Regions from separate parts of the Paraburkholderia sp. SIMBA_030 genome, predicted to be linked through region 2. Evidence: riboswitches for the same ligand, from Rfam matches in the RefSeq annotation. Region 2 holds a riboswitch; the other holds the start of a gene.

Region 1 (11,060 bases), on a different contig from region 2:
ACGGAGGCGTGACGGTACTGAGGTCTACCGAATTACCGCCGTTGGCAACACAATTGCTGTGCGGTTAGGTGCCGACCAATGGGAAGCTGAGTCGGGCCAGCTGCTGCTCGATTTTGAGGTCGCTCCCCTGAAAGGTGACGTTGCGTTTCTGGACAGCTTCCCTCGCAGCGCAAAGGACGCTCACATCAAGGCCGAGGAATGGTTTGAGCTAGGTGAGCAACTGACTGCCACGGACCGACAGGGGGCCGAGCATGCTTATCGGAAAGTCGTGGAGTTGCTGCCTGTGGCGCACTACGGCGCTTACACCAACCTGGGCGTTCTCCTGTGTGAAGAGGGACGCTGCGAAGAAGCGCTGGCAGTGTTTGACCGGGCTTTGGAATACTTCCCGGACGACTGCCAGCTTCACTTCAACCGCGCCGTTGCGCTGGAGGAGCTAGATCACGCCGAGGATGCGCTGAACGGTTACGGAAAGTGCCTCGCGATTGAGCCAGACTACGCGGATGCGCACTACAACCTTGCACGACTCAAAGAACTCCGAGGGGACAAGCAAGGCGCCCTCCGACACTACAACGCGTACCGCCGTATCCAGGGCTCTTGAACGTCGTTACTGTGCCAAGGATTCCCGTGCACGAATTAAGTGCATCAACACTAGCCGGGGATCTGGCAGAAATCGGCCAACTGCAGCCGTTGGCTGAAGGGACCAGAATTTTGCACCGCTTCTCAGGTTTACTACGGCGGTACAGTTACTACACTTGGTATGGGTCGCGGAAGTCATGTGCGCGGCCTTCTCAATTACTTCAATGCGCTACACGCCGTCGGGAGGAGCAGTTACACGCTGCACACATTGTTCGTGCGGCATGCTCGTCTCGCTGGTCAAACAGGAGGATGCAATCATGCAAACTGTTATAAGGAGATTTTCCGGAAAGGGTGCAAAGGAGTTGTTCGATCTGCTGGAGAAGCACACGGCTGACGTCGAAGAGCTGATGCGTTCGGTCAAAGGCTTTGTCGGCTACACCCTCGCACGCAGCGGCGATGGCGGATTCTCGGTGACTGTTTGCCAGGACAAGACAGGCACCGACGAAAGCGTGCAGAAGGCGAAGGACTGGATCGCGAAAAACGCCGGAAGCACGGGCGTGGGCGCACCTGAGATATCGGAGGGAACAGTCCTCATTCACCTGAAGTAACTTTGCCTTGCGACTGGCAGCGCGTGAGTTCAGCGGGCGGCACGCGCCAATGACGCCGTCGACCACCATGCCCCAACGGATGCAGGCTTTCGTATTGAAGGCGTACGGCGGCCCGGAACTCGCGAGCCTGGAAGAAGTACCCTACCCAAGCCCAGTTCGCGGCAACTGCTCGTTAGCGTTCACGCCGCAGGCCTGAACCCTGTGGACTTCAAGACGCGCAGGGGCGACCTGCGACTTGTTCAGCGTTATCGGCTACCAGCCGTGCTCGGCAACGAACTGGCGGGTGAGGTGATCGTGTGTGGCGACCAGGTGCGTCGCTTTCGCGTCGGCGACCGGGTGTTCGCACGCGTTGCCAAGAACAGAATGGGCGCGTTCGCCCAGTTCGCGCTCGTCGAGGAAGAGCATGCGGCCGCGATACCCGCGAGCCTCAACTTTGTAACCGCTGCCGCCATTCCCCTTGCCGGGCTCACCGCGCTGCAGGCGTTGCGCGATGAACTGCATGTCGCGAGAGGGCAGCGCATATTCATCTCCGGGGGCGCTGGTGGCGTGGGCAGCTTCGCGATACAGATCGCCAAACACCTCGGTGCCCAAGTTGCGACGACCGCGTCGCCCCGTGGGGAGGCGCTGGTGCGAAAGCTTGGCGCCGACATGGTCATCGACTACACGCAAGAGCAACCCGCATCGGTTCTCTCGGGATTCGACGGCGCATTCGACCTGCTCGGCGGCGACACCCTTGAGCAGGCATTCGCCATTGTGCGGCCGGGCGCCACCGTCGTCACGGTCGCCGGTATACCCGAGCCGCAAACGGCATCGAAGGACTTGGGGCGTGGGCTCGGGTTGCGGACGCTGTTTTGGGTTGCAAGCTTTTCCCTGAGGCATCGCGCCCGCCAGCACGGAGCGCGTTACCGCTATCTCTTCATGCACCCGAGCGGCGAGGACTTGTCCGAACTCGCCCGCCTCGTTGACACCGGTGCGGTCAAGGTGATTGTCGACAGCGTGTACCCATTTGAGCGCATCGCCGATGCGGCGGCCAAGCTCGAATCGGGTCATGCCAAAGGTAAGATCGTCGTCACAATGTCAGACAGTTTTGGCGCGACAAATCAATACCACTGAACTGCGTAACTGCATGTCGGCAATCATCCACAAATAGCCGGACTTGTCGCATGATCTGGAATCGTGTGGCGAGAGGGGCGCTCACGCAAAGGAAACGTAGGATGAAATCAGTATTCGCGATAGCCTTCATCGTTATTTTTAGTGTGCCTGCGATGGCCACCACTTCCACGGGATCCTACTCGAGGAATGGCAGCGACCAGCAGGACGCTTGCCGTTCTGCAACCGCTGCTGCGGAGCAGGACAGGGTTAATTGGCTCTCCAAGGGATGGATCTTCGTAGGGACGTCAAGCTGCACCTGCTCCGGAAGCGGAACAAGCTGGACTTGCTCAGTCAATGCCACGTATTTCCGCCGGTAACCGCAGAGCGACGCCTCACGGCAACTCGGGGTCCAGGTCGGCACTTCCGGCGAACGCGCGTCATTGCGGCCTGAGGTGCAGATCGTTGCTCACGGATTGGACCCCCGGCACGCCGTGCGTCACGGCAAGCGCTTTCTGAATCTGTCCCTCCGAATCCACGTATCCTGACAACTGCACGACGCCTCGATACGTCGCGACGCTCATCGGCAACGATCTCAGCCCCGGGTCCGCGACGAGCGCCTGCTTCACCCGGGCGGCAAGCGCAGCGTCGTCAGTGGCGATCTCCCCCGGCGCGGTCACGGACGGCGTCGCCGTCGACTTACAGCCGTGAACACGAACGCGGGCAACGCGAATGCCGCGACGATCAGCAACCGGCTTTTGATGTATGGCGCGTTTCGCATGTCGGTTATGACATCCAGATTCGTGCATTAAGCAGGGACCGCGCCATGATGGATCGCGGTCCGCCGCGAACATCATCGCATATCGCGCCTTCATGAAGCCTCCAATGCCACAGCTACCGGAGCTTTGACAATTTGACCGCATCGGTGCGACAGCGTTGCGCAGGTCATGTTGCCGAGCACTTGCCATCCCGTCACGAGTGCGGCGCAAGAGCCAGTGCTTGTGCGATGCTCAGATTACGCTCAACAAGGTACGATGCACACTTCTCTCCTCGCGGTCGAAGTGTGCATATCCATGGTTAAAGGTCGAGATTCTGGGCCGATATTCCAGTAAGGCAAGATTCGGCCAGTTGTTGACGCTTGCGCATTGCAGAGAGCCGTCACTCGAACGGCTGGTCCAAGCGCTTATCAGACGTTGACCGGCAGGTCTTTTCGCTTTGTCGCGGGCTTCACGCTCGTTAAGTTTGGCATACTACCGGCTACGAGTTCCGCAACAGCTTCCGCAGTCGCTGCCGAGAGCGTCCACCCTAAATGCCCGTGTCCGGTATTGTAGAAAATGTTGCGTCGACGCCCGGGGCCAACCTTGGGCAACATGCCCGGAAGCATGGGGCGCAGGCCGGCCCACGGAATGACGCGCGCCGTCGACATGTCCGGGAAATGATTGCGCGTCCAATCGACGAGGGGCTGGATCCGATCCGAGCGGATGTCACGGTTTATGCCGTTCAGCTCAGCCGTTCCGGCAACACGGAAGCGATCAACGCCGAGACGGCTGGTTACAATCTTGGCGTTGTCGTCTAGTAGGCTGACCCAAGGTGCGGCTTGCTGGCTTCCTGTATCGTCCAGGCAAACCGTGATCGAATAGCCCTTCACCGGATAGACGTTCACGTGGTCTCCTACATACGCCGCTAGAGCACGGCTTCCGACGCCTGCACAAATTACTGCTCGGTCGAAGATATCCGTATCAGGCTGACCTTCGCGCGCGAATGCAATCCTCAGGTCACCGTCCGCAGCCTCGGAGATGGACTGCACGCTCGTGTCGTAGCGGAACTCGACACCCAAACGCACGCAGGCTTGCGCAAGACCACGCGTGAACTTATGAATGTCGCCGGTCGAATCGGACTCGGTGAAGAAGCCCCCGTGGAACTGCCCATGAAGCGCCGGCTCAAGGGCGTGGATTTCGTCAGGCGTCACCGGGCGCCGATCAAGGCCGCCCTCACGTAACAATGCATTGACCTTCGTCGCCGCTTCGAACTCCTTACGGGTGGCATAGAAATGCAGGATGCCACGTCGTTCAAGGTCGAAATCAATTTGTTCCCGCTCAGCGATCGAGAACATATGCTGGCGCGCAGCGATGGCTAGCCGCACTGTTTCTATGGTGTTGCTGCGATAGTTCGGAATCTGGCGCAGGAACTCGCCGATCCAGCTGTACTTGTGCCAACTCGGCCGCGGATTCATGAGGAGCGGTGCGTCGCTCCTAAACATCCAACGCAGGCCTTTCAGCACTGTAGAGCGGCTGTTCCAGACCTCAGCGTTGCTGGCCGACAGTTGTCCGCCGTTGGCAAATGACGTTTCCATTGCCGCATAGCGATGACGTTCGAGAACGGTGACGCGGTAACCTCGCCGAGCGAGGGCGTAAGCAGTGGTGACGCCCGTAATTCCGGCGCCAATGATGGCAATTTGGGACATGACATGGTCCAGTGTTCGTTGAGCATCGCCGGCCGATGTTTACCGGCACCAATGCCCCATCTGTCCATGTACCTGAGAGTTTCGCTAGAACCGGTTACGGTAATAGCTCCCCTTCGGTGGGCGCGCACGCGCCGCTCTCCAGATGTTCTCGCTGCACGGTCCTTTTGCCTGAGAGTTTCCGGGGCGGTTGCTCCGTCGGCGTCGTCGCGGGTGGACGATCTCTCCCGTGCTTCGTTATAGAACAGCGCGAGGGTACTCGTTCAAAGAAACGACAGCAAGTATTTTCAAATGGGCGAGTCAACTTCCTGCTCTTGTACGTGACCGGCCCAATCGCGCTCTGCCTACCTCCGAAGATCGCTTCGGACTATCTCGAAGTGTATTTCTGATTTTTGGCATTTTTCCGTTGAATTTGTTTGCCTAGACTCCGTTCCAGATGCACCGCTGGCCCGTCACAACGGACGACGCCGCAGCGGCGAAGAGGGCGGCCGGTGCGCCGCATATCTGAACCAATAACAGGACGAAGGCAATCATGTCTGAAAACAGCTACGAAACCGGTCGGCTTAATTTGCCCTTTGTTGGAATCTGCACGTTCGCAAAGTCTCCGCTGTGTCTTGACTGGGACAAGATCGATGCGGACGTCGCGGTGATGGGCGCCCCCTTCGACTGCGGGACGCAGTGGCGGGCGGGCGCAAGGTTCGGCCCGCGTTCGATTCGCGATGCGTCGACCCTGTTCTCGTTCGGTCACGGCGGCGCATACGACTTCGAAGACGATGTTGTTTATCTGCCTAGCGACGAAGTTCGTATCGTCGATATCGGCGACGCGGACATGGTGCACACCAACACGGAAAAGAGCCACGCAAACATCGAGTACGGCGTGCGCAAGATCCTGGCGGCGGGCGCGTTGCCGGTGGTGATGGGCGGCGATCATTCGATCAACATTCCGTGCATCAACGCGTTCGAAGGCCAGCAGCCGTTTCATATCGTTCACATCGACGCACACCTCGATTTCGTTGACGAGCGTCATGGCGTGCGGCACGGCCATGGCAACCCGCTACGGCGCGCGGCAGAGAAAAGCGTGGTGTCGGGCATGACGCAGATCGGCATTCGCAACGTGTCGTCGACGGCGCGCGAGGGCTACGCCCAGGCGCGCGAGATGGGCTCCGACATTATTTCGGTGCGCGATCTCCGGCGCCTCGGCATTCAGGGTGTGCTGGACCGCATCCCGAAGGGCGTGCGCTATTACCTGACGATCGATATCGACGGTTTCGATCCCTCGATCGCGCCAGGCACGGGTACACCGAGCCACGGTGGTCTGCTGTACTACGAGGGACTCGAACTGTTCGCGGGCCTTGCTGAACAGGGTGACGTGATCGGCATCGACCTCGTGGAAGTCGCGCCCGACTACGACCATTCGGGTTCGACCTCGATCCTGGCTGCGCAACTGCTGCTGAACACGATTGGCCGCGTGATGCATCAACGCAAAGTAAAACGAAACCTTTCCCGTTAACTATTTGCCGTTTCGCGCGGTGCGGCTTACCTCCTTGGCCGCAGCCCGCAGCTGGTTGCAAAAGGCCTGCACGACCCGCGCCGATTCGCCTCCTTTGCGCGTGATGATCTGAAAATCCAGATGCGTCACGTAGTGCTCGGGATCAATGCGGGTCAATAGACCGTCGTCTACCCAAGGCTGCGCATAGTGAGGCGGCAGAAAGCCAATGTAGTTGCCCGACAGGATGAGCATCGCGCGGCCTTCGACGTTGTCGACCGAGGCTGCGGCCTGCGCCATGTGCAGCAGCTTGAGTTCCTGGCTGCCGAGGTAAGCGCGCGCAGCAAGGCGCTGTTTGCTGAGTACCGACACTGGGACACGGCCACTCGCCCGCTCGTATAACGAGTGGGTCGATGCGCAGTAGAGCCCCTGCTCCTCCCGATAGAGAGGCAAGTAGTCGAGACCGGGAATCTGCGCGGGAAATGGCCCCACGGCCAGATGGAGGCGCCCGTCCAGCACGTGCTGCTCCATGCTGCCTGGTGTGTCGATCTGCACATGCAGGCGGACGTCGGGCGCCATCTGGCCGAATTCCCGAATCGCTGCCGGCAGCGGCGAGTATTTGTCGGTCAAGGTTGCTTCGATCATGCCGAAGCGCAACACACCAGAAAGCTGATTGCGCAACGCGCCGGCTTCCATTTGAAACGTATCGACCGCACCGAGCAGACGTTGCGCGGCGGCGTGCAGCTCCGCCCCTTCGTCTGTTAGCCGGAAACCCGCGCGTCCGCGCTCACACAGTCGCAGTCCGAGGCGTGTCTCCAGCTGCGACATGTATTCGCTGATGCTCGACGCGCCGATGTTGAGAATCGGTTGCGCTGCGGCGAAGCCGCCGCAACGCACGATAGTTTCGAAGATCCGCAACAGCTTAAGATCCGTGTCCTGAACTTGCATCGCGCTGTCCCTCTGTTACTTCGGAAATTACCGAAATGTATTTCATCAATGGTGCATTTTATTGGGGAATTTGGCTACACAGAATTGCTGTCAACTCCACTGCCCAAGGTTCCGTGAATGCGCACGGGCAGCGGAGCGCCAATGGGATATTTTCCAGGCCAAAGCGCAACGCGTTCGCCACCTCCGGCGGCAGGGCGATTTGATACGTCACGATTTGAGGAGAGCACGATGAAAAAATTGGTCGCAGGTGCAAGCTGGTTGACAGCAGCCGCTTTGAGCATGGTGTCGATTCACGCAACGGCGGGCGGGCAGGTGGTGAAGATCGGTTTGACCGGACCCTTGACCGGCCCGCAGGCCGCCATTGGCAAGGACGACGAAAACGGCGTCAGGATGGCGATCGAGCGTCTGAATGCGGAAGGGCTCGTGATCGGCGGTCAGAAGACCCGCTTCGAACTGGTTTCGCAAGACGATGCCGCCGATCCGCGTACCGGGATGACGGTTGCGCAAAGCCTGCTCGACGACAATGTGAAGGTCATTTTTGGGCCTTTCAATTCGGGCGTCGCGATTCCGATTTCAAACCTGGTGAATGTCGCGGGAATCGTGATGGCGACCGTCGCGTCGAACCCGTCGATCACGCAACACGGCTATCCGTTCGTGTTTCGCATCTCTGCCAGCGACACACAGCTTGGCAGCCGCATGGGCGAATTTGCGGCAAAGGAGTTGAAGGTCAAGCGTATTGCCGTGATCGACGATCGGACAGCGTACGGTCAGGGTCTCGCCGACGAATTTATTAACGCAGCCAAAGCCAACGGTATCGAGATTGTGGATCGGGAATATACGACCGACAAAGCGACCAACTTCGACTCGATCCTCACGCGTGTCAAGGGCACCCAGGCGGAAGGGATTTTCTACGGCGGTTACTACGCCCAGGCTGGCGCGCTGCGCAAGCAGATGAAGCGCCTCGCGATGAATGGCTACCTGCTGGGCGGCGACGCCATGTGCAATGCCGAACTGGCTAAACTTGGCGGCGACGCGGTCGACACGCGCGTGTATTGCCCGCAAGGCGGCCCCGTTCTCGATCAAACACCGGAGGGGCGCCAGTTCAAGGCGGATTACAAGCAACGCTTTCATACCGATCCGCTGACCTACAGCGCTGCCTTGTACGATGGCGTGAACATCGTCGCACAAGCGATGACCAAGGCCAATTCGATCGAACCGGCCCAATACCGCGCTGTGCTGGCGAAAATCGATTCTCGGGGTGTGTCCGGCCACTACCGGTTCGACAAGAATCGCGATCTCACGGATTCACCCATCACCATCTATACCTATCGAAACGGCGAGCCGACGCCCCTCGCGTCGGTACAACCTTAGGGGCTCACGCCGTCCATGCGCGCCGTTTGGGCGACCCTGCGGTAGCTTTCCATCAGGTCGATCATGAAAACCTGCAGGATGGTTGGCGGTACCGCGGTCCGCCGTATGATCGCGCAAAACGGCCACTGCGAGCCGAACTGGTCCGGGCATATCCGATGCATCTCGCCGCGCGCGACCCATCGGGCAGCATAGTGAATCGGCAGAAATCCGATGTACGCGCCCGATAGGATAAGGATCGCCTGTGCCTCGATATTGTCGACAGTTGCTGCGGCTTTACTGACCTTGAGCATTTGCAGGTCGTGCTGCTGCAGATAGCCTCGCGCTACAACACGGCTGGACGCGATGGCCGGCTCGAGCGCGATATCGGCTGGCGAGCTGCCGGCGAGCGGGTGACTTTTTCCGCAATATAGGCCGTCCGGTTCGCAATAGAGATCCGTGTAGGTCAGCCCCGGCACATGCAGCGGGAAATGCCCAACAGCGATGTGCAGCCGGCCATCCAGCACACGCTCCTCCAGTTCGGCAGGCGTGCCGACATAGACATCCAGATGCACGTCGTGCCCCCTCGACACGAACGTCTGAAGTGCCTGCGGCAGCGGCGAAGCCGAGTCGGTTACCGTGTTGTCGATGATGCCGAGGTACAGCTTTCCTGAGATGTGCTTTTTGAGCGCGTCGGTATCCACACAGAAGCTTTCCACCGCCACCTGCAACCGCTGCGCCGCCTCGTAAGTCGCCACACCGTGTTCGGTGAGGCGAAATCCGCTCCGCCCGCGCTCACAAAGCTTGAGCCCCAAGCGCGTTTCGAGCGTCGTCATCTGCTCGCTGATCGTCGATTGGCTGACGTTCAGGCTCGCCTGGGCGGCGGAAAAACCGCCGCACCGTACCACCGTCATGAACACCCTTAGTAGTTTGAGGTCCACGTCCTGCAACTGGATCACCGTTGTCGCCCCCGTCGCACAGTTTGCTTCGACATTCCCGATATGAACATCTGATTCACGTGATTTTTACCTCCGGACATGTCGTCCATAGTCTCTCTAAACGCCGCGTTGCCACAAGCCACGTTTATATCGATAGACCCCCGGTCGTTTGTGAACGGTTGACCCTCCCGGCGATCCCGCGAGGTCTTCGCCAGGCGTTGCAGGAACGGGTGCACACACGTGCATGAAACTGGCCCATGAGAGGCCGGGTTGCACTCAATCTATATATAAGTCAGGAGACAATTATGGAACCCGTCGTACAAAAGTACCTGGAGAAGTTTGGCGTCCGGGAAGAGACACAACGCTTTCTCACCAAGCCGCAGAGCATGTTTATTGGCGGTGCCTGGGTGCCGCAAGGCGACCGGGAATCCTGCGCGGTGATCGAGCCGTCCACCACGGGCGTGATCACACACATTCCCCTGGGCACGACCACGGATCTGGATCGCGCGGTAGACGCTGCCCGCAAACAGTTTGACGGTGGGCCCTGGCGAAAGCTCAAGCCGCTTGAGCGCGAGCGCCTACTTCATCGGCTCGCGGATCTGATCGAGGCGAACGCAACGGAATTGGCCGAGATCGAATCGATCGACGTGGGCAAGTCCGTCGCCAATGCGCGTGACGTCGACGTTCAAGGCACGATCGACACCTTCCGCTATTTTGCCGGTTGGGCGTCAAAGCTCCACGGCCGCACGGTTGAACCCTCCCTGCCGGGTGACTACGTGGCCTATACACGCAAGGAACCCATTGGAGTGATCGGCGTCATCGTTCCGTGGAACTTCCCGCTGCAAACCATGGCGTGGAAGGTGGCGGCCGCGCTCGCCGTCGGTTGCACGACGGTAATCAAGCCCGCAGAACTTACCTCGCTGTCGACGCTTCGCTTCGCCGAGTTGGTGCAGGAGGCCGGGATCCCGGATGGCGTCGTCAACGTGATAACCGGGCGCGGGCGCGAAATTGGCGCGGCCATGGCCGCCCATCCAGGTATCGACAAGATCACGTTCACCGGCTCCACCGAGGTGGGCCGCACTGTCGGACACACGGCAGTGGGCGGCTTCAAACGTCTCACACTTGAACTGGGCGGGAAGTCTCCAGTGCTGGTGCTGGAGGACGCCGACATCGACGCGGCGGCCCAGGCAGTCGCAAGCGGCATCTTCTTCAATTCCGGACAGGTCTGCGATGCGGGCGCACGGGTTTATATTCAACGCAGCATTCACGACAGGTTCATTGGCGCGCTGATCGAACACACGCGCAAGCTGAAGATCGCGCCCGGGCTCGATCGGGATTGCTTCATCAGCCCGCTCGTGTCCGCGCTTCAGAGGGATCGCGTCGCTTCCTATATTGAGGCGGGACGGCGCGAAGGCGCGGAAGTTGTGCATGGTGGCCATGTGCTGGATCGGCCTGGCTATTTCGTCGAGCCGACCATCTTCGCGCATTGCCGCAGCGACATGAAAATAGTCCGCGAAGAAATCTTCGGCCCGGTGCTAGTGACCGCTCCCTTTGACGACCTCGGCGACGCGTTGTCGCTGGCGAATGACTCGCCGTACGGTCTCGCC
Region 2 (11,060 bases):
GACGTCAGTGCTGCGCGGCAGTTGCCTGAACCCGGGCTTTGCCGCGCTCCGTGAGCGACGGTTGGTGTACCTAGGACGTGCGCCGAGATGCACTGGGATGTTGCGGAAAAGCCGCGAAAATTGTCCCGGGATTGTCCTGAAGCAAATAAAAATCTTCTTCCGGGGAATGCCGGAATCGGCCGGAATCGCGGAAACCCTTGCTAGATAATGGTTTGACGGGAGGGAGGGAAATTTGTGGATTCCCCCTGTGCGGGGGCAGCGCCAATACCCCCCCCAAAAAAAGAAACTGCCACCGCCGCAGGCGCACAGACAATAAGCGTCGCGAAAGGCAATAAAAACCAAAACTGACAACCCGAAAGGAACATCCCGTTACAAAAAACGCATGCAGGACGTCAGCCCCCGGCAAAGCAAAACCGTTGCTAATCCATTCCTGGCAACAAAACAAAACCCGGAGAATCCATGCATCGTTCTATCCGCGCACTAACCGCATGCGCATTGCTCACCTCGCTGGCCGCCTGCGTGGTGACCCCTCAACCCGCGCCGGCGCCGGCGCCGCGCCCCAATCCGCAGCAAATCGCGGATCAGCGTCTCCATCAGGTCGACGGCCGCATCGATAATCTCAGCCGCCGCATCGACGCCCGCGTGAACGAGGGCTACTACCCGCCCCCGCAAGGCGGCGCCCTGCACCATCGGCTCGACGTGATCCATCAGGAAGCGCACGACATGGCCGCGCAACACGGCGGCGGCATCTCCGGCGACGAACAGCGCGTGCTGAACCAGGAACTGGACAACGCAGCCCGCGCCATCGGCGAATAATCACGCGCCCGCTCAGCCGCTAAAACAACAGCGGCAACAGCGCGGGCTCCCCACGTCCCGCGCTTTTTTTGACGCGCGCCATCCCGCCGCACCAATCGACAAGCCTCTCGCGGACCTTTATTTGACAAGCCCCCGGCCCTCGCGTAAATTCGCCGCACGCGTCGGGAGAGCGCGCAGGCCGCATTTTTTCAGCAGGCCGCGCCGCCGAAGGGGCACACCCGCAAACTCTCAGGCAAAAGGACCGACCGCGTCGAAAAACCCGCCTCACGGCTCAGGTTTTTCGCACTCTGGAGAGCGGCAGTAGCCGTCTGCGTCGTGCATATGACTCAGACTTAGGCAAGCTGCCCACCGAAGGGGCGCGCGTTTCACCGTAGCGATTCGCATCGCATCGCCCGGTAGCGCAATCTCTCAGGTATCGAGGACAGAGGGGTCATGCAACGCATCGCTCGCAGGCATCAGGCCGCGAGGCGTAGCGCCGCATGGCCTTTTTTGTTTCGCGAGACGCCCGAGGCCCCATGACTGAACTGAAACACACCCCGCTCAACGCCACCCATCGTGCGCTCAACGCCCGCATGGTCGATTTCGGCGGCTGGGATATGCCTGTCAACTACGGCTCGCAGATCGACGAACACCGCGCCGTGCGCACCGACGCCGGCATGTTCGACGTCTCGCACATGTGCGTCGTCGATTTCACCGGGGAGCGCGTACGCGCCTTCTTCGAATACGCACTGGCGAACAATGTCGCCAAGCTGCAAACGCCGGGCCGCGCGCTCTACTCCTGTCTGCTGAACCCGAACGGCGGCGTGATCGACGATCTGATCGTTTACTACTTCGGCGAAGATCACTTCCGCGTGGTCGTCAACGCCGGCACCGCCGACAAAGACATCGCCTGGTTCGGCCAACTCAACGCCGAAGGCGGCTTCGGCCTGACCATCACGCCGCGCCGCGATTACGCGATCGTCGCCGTGCAAGGCCCGAACGCCCGCGAAAAAGTCTGGCAAACCGTGCCGGCCGCGCGCGCCGCCACCGAATCGCTCAAACCTTTCAACGCCGCGCGCGTCGCCGACACGCCGTTCGGCGACTTGACCGTCGCCCGCACCGGCTACACCGGCGAAGACGGCTTCGAAATCATCGTCCCGGCGGATCACGTCGAAGCACTGTGGAACGCGCTGCAAACGCAAGGCGTGCGCCCTGCGGGTCTCGGCGCGCGCGACACGCTGCGCCTCGAAGCCGGCATGAATCTGTACGGCCAGGATATGGACGACAACGTCTCGCCGCTCGACGCCGGCCTAGCGTGGACCGTCGATCTGACCTCGCCGCGCGACTTCGTCGGCAAATCGAAACTCGAAGCGAACGGCTCGCAAGCCGCGTTCGTCGGGCTGATCCTGCTGAAGGACAACGGCAAGGCGGCAGGCGTGCTGCGCGCGCATCAGAAAGTCGTCACGCCGCACGGCGACGGCGAAATCACCAGCGGCACTTTTTCCCCGACGATGCAGGAATCGATCGCCTTCGCGCGCGTGCCGAAAGGCGTGCAGCCGGGCGACACCGTTCACGTTCAGATTCGTGACAAAGCCCTTCCCGCAAGCGTGGTAAAACTGCCGTTCGTGCGCAACGGCAAAGTGCTTGCGGTTTAAGCGGCCGGTGCGTTCGTTTCCCATAGGAAAACGCCGGGTCGCCCCAAGTTTTCCGCCCCGCAGGAAATCCCCCCGAAGGAAGTCTCCTTGGGGGATTGGGGGATGGCCCTCTCGGGGGCTTGGCGCAAAGCACCAGGTTTGGGAATCCCCTTTATGAAGTCAATACCGAATCACACCGCATAGGAGCATCCGATGAGCATCCCGGCCGATCTGAAATACACCGAATCGCACGAATGGGTCCGCACCGAGGCGGACGGCACGCTGACGGTCGGCATTACCGACCATGCGCAGGAAGCGCTCGGCGATATCGTCTTCTTCGAAGTCCAGGAATTGGGCAAGACCGTCAACGCAGGCGACACCGTCGCCGTGATCGAATCGGTGAAAGCCGCTTCCGATATCTACGCGCCGGTCTCGGGCGAAATCATCGAAGCGAACACGGCCGTTGCCGACACGCCTGATTCGGTCAACAGCGCGCCGTACGACAGCTGGCTCTTCAAGATCAAGCCGGCCGCCGACGCAACGCAAGATGGTTTGATCGACGCCGACGCGTACGCGAAGTCAATCGGCGCCTGATCCACCTACTCGTTTAAACCGTCAGGTGCGGCGTCCGCCAGGCATGGCGTGCCGCACCGCCAGGAACACCCCATGAAGCTCGAACACCCGGATCGTCTGATGAACCGCACTCCTCTCTCGCTCGCCGCGCTCGAAGTGCATGACGCCTTCGCCGAACGGCACATCGGCCCGGATTCGGCCGACCAGCATGCGATGCTCGAAGCCTTGGGCTTCGCCTCGCGCGCCGCGCTGATCGACGCCGTCATTCCGAAGACGATCCGCCGCAGCGAAACGCTGCCGCTCGGCCCCTTCGCCCAGCCGAAGAGCGAAGCCGAAGCGCTCGCCGCGCTGCGTGAACTGGCGGACAAGAACCAGGTGTTCCGCTCGTACATCGGGCAGGGCTATTACAACGCGCACACCCCGACGGTGATCCTGCGCAATGTGCTGGAAAATCCGGCGTGGTACACCGCGTACACACCGTATCAGCCGGAAATCTCGCAAGGCCGTCTGGAAGCGCTGTTGAACTTCCAGCAGATGATCGTCGACCTGACGGGTCTGGCGATCTCGAACGCATCGCTGCTCGACGAAGCCACCGCCGCCGCCGAAGCGATGACGCTGCTGCAACGCATCGGCAAACCGAAGTCGAACGTGTTCTACGTCGCTGACGACGTGCTGCCGCAAACCATCGAAGTGGTGAAAACGCGCGCGACGCCGGTCGACATCGAAGTGAAAGTGGGCCCGGCAGCGGATGCGGCGAACGCCAACGCGTTCGGCGTGCTGCTGCAATATCCGGGCGTGAACGGCGACGTACGCGACTACCGCGCACTCACTGAAGCGATTCACGCCGCAGGCGGCCATGTGGTTGTCGCCGCCGATCTGCTCGCGCTGACCGTGCTCACGCCGCCGGGCGAATGGGGCGCGGACGTGGCCGTCGGCAATACGCAGCGTTTCGGCGTGCCGGTCGGTTTCGGCGGCCCGCACGCGGCTTACCTCGCCGTGCGCGACGAGTTCAAGCGACAGATGCCGGGACGTCTGGTCGGCGTGACCGTCGATGCGCAAGGCAATCCGGCGCTGCGTCTCGCGCTGCAAACACGCGAACAGCATATCCGCCGCGAAAAGGCGACCTCGAACGTCTGCACCGCGCAAGCGTTGCTCGCGATCATGGCGAGCATGTACGCGGTCTATCACGGCCCGCACGGTCTGAAGACGATCGCGTTGCGCGTGAACCGTATCGCGGCCCTGCTCGCAGCCGGCGCGAAGAAACTCGGCTACACGCTCGTCAACGACACGTTCTTCGACACGCTCACGTTCGAAACCGGCCCGCGCACCCAGGCACTGCACGATGCGGCCACGGCAAAGCGCATTAATCTGCGCCGCGTGAGCGACACGCGCGTCGGCATCTCGATCGACGAAACCACCAAGCGCAGCGATCTGGCCGATCTGCTCGCAGCATTTGCGCAAGCGGCATTTGTCGACGAAGTCCCGCAAATCGACGCCCTCGACGCAGAACTCCCCGCCGAGAACACGGTGCCTGCCGCGCTCGAACGCACCAGCGCGTACCTCACGCACCACGTGTTCAACCGCCACCATTCGGAAACGGAAATGCTGCGCTATCTGCGCAGCCTGTCGGACAAGGACCTCGCGCTCGACCGCTCGATGATCCCGCTCGGCTCCTGCACGATGAAGCTGAACGCGACCTCGGAGATGCTGCCGGTCACGTGGCCCGAATTCGGTCAGATTCACCCGTTCGCGCCGGCTGAGCAAACGGTCGGCTACCGCGAAATGATCGATCAGCTCGAACAGATGCTGGTCGCGGCCACCGGCTACGCAGCCGTGTCGCTGCAGCCGAATGCCGGCTCGCAAGGTGAATACGCGGGTCTGTTGATCATTCACGCGTACCACGCGTCGCGCGGCGAAGGCCACCGCAACGTCTGCCTGATTCCCGCCTCGGCGCACGGCACGAACCCGGCCTCGGCGCACATGGCCGGCATGCAGGTGGTCGTGGTCGCGTGCGACGCGCAAGGCAACGTCGATATCGAAGACCTGAAGAACAAGGCCGCGCAACACGCCGACAAGCTCGCGGCGATCATGATCACGTATCCGTCGACGCACGGTGTGTTCGAGGCGAACGTCCGCGAAATCTGCGAGATCGTGCATGCGCACGGCGGCCAGGTCTATGTGGACGGCGCGAACATGAACGCGATGGTCGGCCTGTGCGCGCCGGGCCAGTTCGGCGGCGACGTCTCGCACCTGAACCTGCACAAGACGTTCTGCATCCCGCACGGCGGCGGCGGCCCGGGCGTCGGTCCGGTCGCGGTCGGCGCGCATCTCGCGCAGTTCCTGCCGAACCAGATCTCGTCGGGCTACGAGCGCGCGCCGAACGGCATCGGTGCAGTGTCGGGCACACCGTACGGCTCCGCTTCGATCCTGCCGATCTCGTGGATGTACATCGCGATGATGGGCGCAAAGAACCTCACCGCCGCCACCGAAACCGCGATCCTCAACGCGAACTACGTCGCGAAGAAACTCGCGCCACATTATCCGGTGCTGTATTCGGGCCCCGGCGGCCTGGTCGCGCACGAGTGCATTCTCGATCTGCGTCCACTCAAGGAGACGAGCGGCATCACCGTCGACGACGTCGCCAAGCGTCTCGCCGACTACGGCTTCCACGCGCCGACCATGAGCTTCCCGGTGCCGGGCACGCTGATGGTCGAGCCGACCGAATCGGAATCGAAGGAAGAACTCGACCGTTTCGTCGAAGCGATGATCGCGATCCGCGAGGAAATCCGCGCAGTCGAAGAGGGCCGCTCGGACCGCGAAGACAATCCGCTCAAGCATGCGCCGCATACGGCAGCGGTCGTCATTGCGAACGAATGGAAGCATGCCTATGCGCGCGAAACCGCCGCATATCCGCTGCCGACGCTGATCGCGAACAAGTACTGGCCGCCGGTCGGCCGTGCGGACAACGTGTATGGCGACCGCAATCTGTTCTGTTCCTGCGTGCCGGTCGCCGACTACGCGTAATCGTCGACATTGCCTGCATGACCGCGCACCGCCCGCACGTTGTAAGCGGGTGGTGCGCGGTTCTGTCGTTTGTGCCCGCAAACGGCTAACATCACACACCGAATCAGCCTAACGAGGAGTTTCGCATGGCGCGAAAGGTGCGATTGATGCAAAGCCGGACCGCAATAAGGCGAGCCCAGACGTGGCAGCAGACCTGCGCGCTATTGTTGGCTGGCGCGGCCGTGTTGCTGCCGCTGCGGCAAGCGCGGGCCGCGATGAATTTTTGTGCGGCGCCCGCGCTGCAAACCAGCGAGCGGACCAACGCCGATCCCGGCGTCAAGGCACTGGTGAACAATGTGCAGGCGCATCTGAACGACCCGCCGCGAGCGCTCGCCAAACTGCATACCGAAGGCACGCTGCCGCACGAGGGCATCTACGATCAGAGCGTCGAGGCGGAGAAGGATCTGGATCTGCTGCGCAACGCCGCGCTCGCATGGCGTGCGACCAGCGACGACCGTTATCTGAAGCTGGTCGACCGTTTGCTGTTTGCGTGGGTCACGACTTACCAGCCGAGCTTCAATCCGATCGACGAAACCCATTTCGAAGGCCTGATCCTCGCCTACGACATGACCGCGAGCGCGCTGCCGGTGAAAACCCGCAACGCATCGATGGCGTTTCTGACGAAACTCGCGAACGGCTACATCGCGCAGATCGACGCGCAGCCGCGCCCGCTCAAGGACACCTATCGCAACAACTGGCAGAGTCACCGGATCAAGCTGATCGCAATGGCCGCGTTCACGCTCGATAACCGCAAGATGATCAACGCGGCCCAGCGTCTGTTCGACGAGCATATCGGCGACAACATCGCGCCGGACGGTTCGACGTTCGACTTCGGCGAACGCGATGCGCTGCATTACGTCACCTACGACCTGCAACCGCTCGTGACCGCCGCGCTCGCCGCGCGCCGCCACAACCGCAACTGGTTGCCGGAAAAGGGCACGAACGGTGCGTCGCTCGCGGGCGCGCTCAACTGGCTCACACCGTATGCGGACGGCAGCAAGACGCATGAAGAATTCGTGCATTCGAACGTCCCGTTCGATGCCAAACGTCGCGAAGCCGGTTTGCCCGGCTATTCGGGCCAGTGGGATCCGAAGAATGCGACGGAACTGTTTCACCTGGCGGCGCGTCTCGACGGACGCTATACGCCGATCGCGCTGCAGCTCGCACCGGTGCCGCCCGCGTGGCTCGCCGTGTGCTTACCGCTGCCGGCGCGCTAAACTCACTTTTATCAGCAGGGAGCAGCAATGGCAGTCAGCGTCTTCGACCTCTTCAAAATCGGCATTGGCCCGTCCAGTTCGCATACGGTCGGGCCGATGCGCGCGGCACTGATGTTCGTTCAGGGGCTCGAACGCGACGGGCTGCTCGGCGCGACGGCATCGGTGAAAGTGGACCTGTACGGTTCGCTCGGCGCGACGGGCAAGGGCCACGGCACGGATCGCGGCGTGATGCTCGGGCTGATGGGCGATGCGCCCGACACCGTCGACCCCGACACGATCGTTCAGCGGCTCGAAGCGGTGCGTGCGTCGCGCAAGCTCGCGCTGCTCGGCACGCACGACGTGCCGTTCGTGCAGAAAGATCACATTTCGTTTTATCGCCAGGCGCTGCCCGAACATCCGAACGGTCTGAAGCTGCGTGCGTTCGACGCGCAAGGCGAGACGCTGCGCGAGTCGACCTATCTGTCGGTTGGCGGCGGCTTTGTGGTGACGGCAGGCGCGCCGAACACGAAGGTGCTGAGCGCCGTCGATCAACTACCGCATTCGTTCCGCAGCGGCAGCGAGTTGCTCGCACTATGTCAATCGACCGGCAAGAGCATCGCGCAACTGATGTGGGAAAACGAACGCGTCTGGCACACGGAAGAAGAGACGCGCGCGGGCTTGCTGAAGATCTGGGACGTGATGCAGTCATGCGTGTCGCGCGGTTGCGGCATCAACAATCCGGATGCCGACGGCAATCTGCCCGGCCCGTTCCAGGTGAAGCGCCGCGCGCCGCAGTTGTATCGCGCGTTGTCGGGCAATCCTGAACTGGCGCTGCGCGATCCGCTGTCGATGGTCGACTGGATCAACCTGTACGCGATCGCCGTCAACGAAGAAAACGCCGCGGGCGGGCGTGTAGTGACCGCGCCGACCAATGGTGCGGCCGGCATCATTCCAGCGGTGCTGCATTACTACACGCGTTTCATGCCGGGCTCGAACGAGCAAGGCGTGATCGACTTCCTGTTGACGGCGGCGGCGATCGGCATTCTGTACAAGCTGAATGCGTCGATTTCGGGCGCGGAAGTCGGTTGCCAGGGCGAAGTGGGCGTCGCCTGCTCGATGGCGGCGGGCGCGCTCGCAGCAGTGATGGGCGGCACGCCGGCGCAGGTCGAGAATGCGGCCGAAATCGGCATGGAGCACAACCTTGGGCTGACGTGCGATCCGGTCGGCGGGATGGTGCAGATTCCGTGCATCGAGCGTAATGCGATGGGCTCGGTAAAAGCCGTCAATGCCGCGCGAATGGCGCTACGCGGTGACGGCACGCATTACGTGTCGCTGGACTCCGTGATCAAGACGATGATGCAGACCGGCGCGGATATGAAGACCAAGTACAAGGAAACCTCGCGCGGCGGGTTGGCGGTGAATATTGTGGAGTGTTGATGTCGACCCGACTGCACCGATCGCACCCATCGTCACACTGGAGGCTTCATCGCAATGCCGCTCGCTTCTGATTCTCCCACCACTCAAACCACTGGCGCGCGTCTGCTGGTCGATGCGTTGCTCACCCACGGTGTCGAACGTGTGTTCTGTGTACCCGGCGAGAGCTTTCTCGCCGTTCTGGATTCGCTGCATGACGAAACCGGGCGTATTCAGACCATCGTCTGCCGGCACGAAGCAGCGGCGGCAAACATGGCCGAAGCAGTCGGCAAATTGACCGGCCGCCCAGGCGTGGCGATCGTCACGCGCGGACCGGGCGCGACGCATGCGTCGATCGGCGTGCACACCGCGTTTCAGGATTCGACGCCGATGATCCTGCTGATCGGTCAATGCGCACGTGAGCATCTCGACCGCGAGGCCTTCCAGGAAATCGACTACCGGCGCATGTTCGGTCAGATGGCGAAGTGGGTCGCGCAAATCGACGATCCCAAGCGCATTCCCGAATACCTGAGCCATGCGTTTCACACGGCGACGTCGGGGCGTCCGGGGCCGGTCGTGCTGTCGTTGCCGGAAGACGTGTTGAGCGACGCATGCGACGCTGTCGCCGGAGCGCCGGCCTATAAGCGAGTGGCGGCATCGCCGTCCTCGGCGCAGATCGAACAGTTTCGGCGGCTACTTGAAGCTGCACAACGGCCGATGGTGATTGCCGGTGGCAGCGGCTGGACGCCCGCAGCGTGCGTGGACCTGCAGCGCTTCGTCGAGAACTGGCAACTGCCGATCGGCCTCGCGTTCCGCTTCCAGGACACGCTCGACAACGAACATCCGAACTATGCGGGAGACGTCGGCCTCGGCATCAATCCGGCGCTTGCACAACGCATCCGCGATGCGGATCTGTTGCTCGCGATCGGCCCTCGCCTGGGCGAAGCAACGACGAACGGCTACACGCTCCTCGACATTCCGAAAACCAAACAAACGCTTGTGCACGTGCATCAAGGCGCGGAGGAACTGGGACGTGTGTATGCCGCCGATCTGCCGATCGTCTCCGGCATGCCGGAACTAGCAGCACTGCTTGCCGGGTTAAAGCCGTCTTCCGACAAGCCCGCGTGGGCCGGCACGGCGGAAGAAGCCCATCGTGCGTATCTCGAGTGGCGCAAACCGCGTCAGATCCCAGGCGACGTGCAGATGGGCGAAGTAATCCAGCAATTACGCGCGCATCTGCCGGAGGACGCGATTCTGACAAACGGCGCGGGCAATTACGCGACGTGGCTGCATCGGCATTTCTCGTATCGGCATTTCCGCTCGCAACTCGCGCCGACCAGCGGCGCGATGGGCTACGGCGTGCCGGCGGCGATCGCGGCGAAGTCGCTGTATCCGCAACGCGCTGTGGTCGCCTTAGCCGGCGACGGCTGTTTCATGATGTCCGCGCAAGAACTCGCGACCGCGATCCAGTACGACCTGCATGTGATCTTTATCGTGGTGAACAACAGCCACTTCGGCACGATCCGGATGCATCAGGAACGGCACTATCCGAATCGGGTGCACGGCACCCGTCTCACGAATCCGGATTTTGCGGCGTTCGCGCGCTCGTTCGGCGCCCATGGTGAGACGGTGGAGCGGACTGAGGATTTTCTGCCGGCGTTGCAGCGTTCGATGGCGGCGAAGCGTGCCGCGGTGATCGAGATTCGTATGCCGCAGGAAGCGAGCACGCCGGGCGCTACGTTGGAGCAAATTCGCGAGCAGGGAAGGAAGCTGCGAGGGGAGTCGTGAAGGCGGCGATAGTGCGATTTGCACAGAACAGCTAAGCGTCAAAGAAGAAGCCCTGCGGCTAATCACTCCGCAGGGCTTTTTTGTGCGTCGAGCGCCACGCCAAAACCGCGCTCGACACTCGCACGCTCAAGCAAAAACAGCTTACTTTCCACCCACGCTTTGCAGCGTCGTCCACTTGCCGTCGACAACCTTGTACAGCGTGATGCCGCCGTTTTTCAGGTCGCCCTTGCCGTCGTACGCGAGGTTCGCCGACGTCACGGCCGGCATCGAGGTCTTCGCGAGCAGCGGCAGGTATTTGGCCGGATCGGTCGAGTTAGCCTTCTTCATTGCGTCGAACATGGCCATCGCGCCGTCGTAGGCGTACGGCGAGTACGTTTGCACGTCTTCGTTGAAACGCTTCTTGTACTTCGCGACGTAGTCCTTGCCGCCCGGCATTTCTTCCAGCGGCAGGCCGGCGAGCGATGCCACCGTGCCGTTCGCTGCGTCACCCGCGATCTGAATGAACGTCGGCGTGTGGACCATTTCGCCGCCCATCAGCGGCGCCTTGATGCCCAGTGCCTTCATCTGCTTGACCATCGGTGCCGCTTGCGAATCCGCG

The links. Region 2 has a riboswitch for glycine ahead of gcvT (glycine cleavage system aminomethyltransferase GcvT). Riboswitches for the same ligand answer to the same signal wherever they lie in the genome.
Region 1: linked by a shared signal. The riboswitch ahead of SB772_RS29430 (D-amino acid dehydrogenase) and the one ahead of gcvT (glycine cleavage system aminomethyltransferase GcvT) in region 2 are both predicted to bind glycine.

The regions. Positions count from the first base shown of each region.
Region 1 covers NZ_JAWRXB010000020.1:36,943-48,002, forward strand. The annotation lists gene SB772_RS29410 (tetratricopeptide repeat protein) at 59-598, shown strand; gene SB772_RS29415 (hypothetical protein) at 894-1,184, shown strand; gene SB772_RS29420 (NADP-dependent oxidoreductase) at 1,350-2,297, shown strand; partial or broken gene SB772_RS29425 (BON domain-containing protein) at 2,714-3,054, opposite strand; gene SB772_RS29430 (D-amino acid dehydrogenase) at 3,460-4,737, opposite strand; glycine riboswitch at 4,884-4,974, opposite strand; gene speB (agmatinase) at 5,267-6,244, shown strand; gene SB772_RS29440 (LysR family transcriptional regulator) at 6,245-7,168, opposite strand; gene SB772_RS29445 (branched-chain amino acid ABC transporter substrate-binding protein) at 7,397-8,539, shown strand; gene SB772_RS29450 (LysR family transcriptional regulator) at 8,536-9,474, opposite strand; gene SB772_RS29455 (aldehyde dehydrogenase family protein) at 9,759-11,060, shown strand, end outside.
Region 2 covers NZ_JAWRXB010000003.1:13,934-24,993, forward strand. The annotation lists gene SB772_RS05430 (hypothetical protein) at 460-816, shown strand; glycine riboswitch at 969-1,071, shown strand; glycine riboswitch at 1,094-1,251, shown strand; gene gcvT (glycine cleavage system aminomethyltransferase GcvT) at 1,332-2,450, shown strand; gene gcvH (glycine cleavage system protein GcvH) at 2,643-3,023, shown strand; gene gcvP (aminomethyl-transferring glycine dehydrogenase) at 3,096-6,026, shown strand; gene SB772_RS05450 (alginate lyase family protein) at 6,173-7,282, shown strand; gene SB772_RS05455 (L-serine ammonia-lyase) at 7,310-8,698, shown strand; gene SB772_RS05460 (thiamine pyrophosphate-binding protein) at 8,753-10,462, shown strand; gene SB772_RS05465 (branched-chain amino acid ABC transporter substrate-binding protein) at 10,604-11,060, opposite strand, start outside.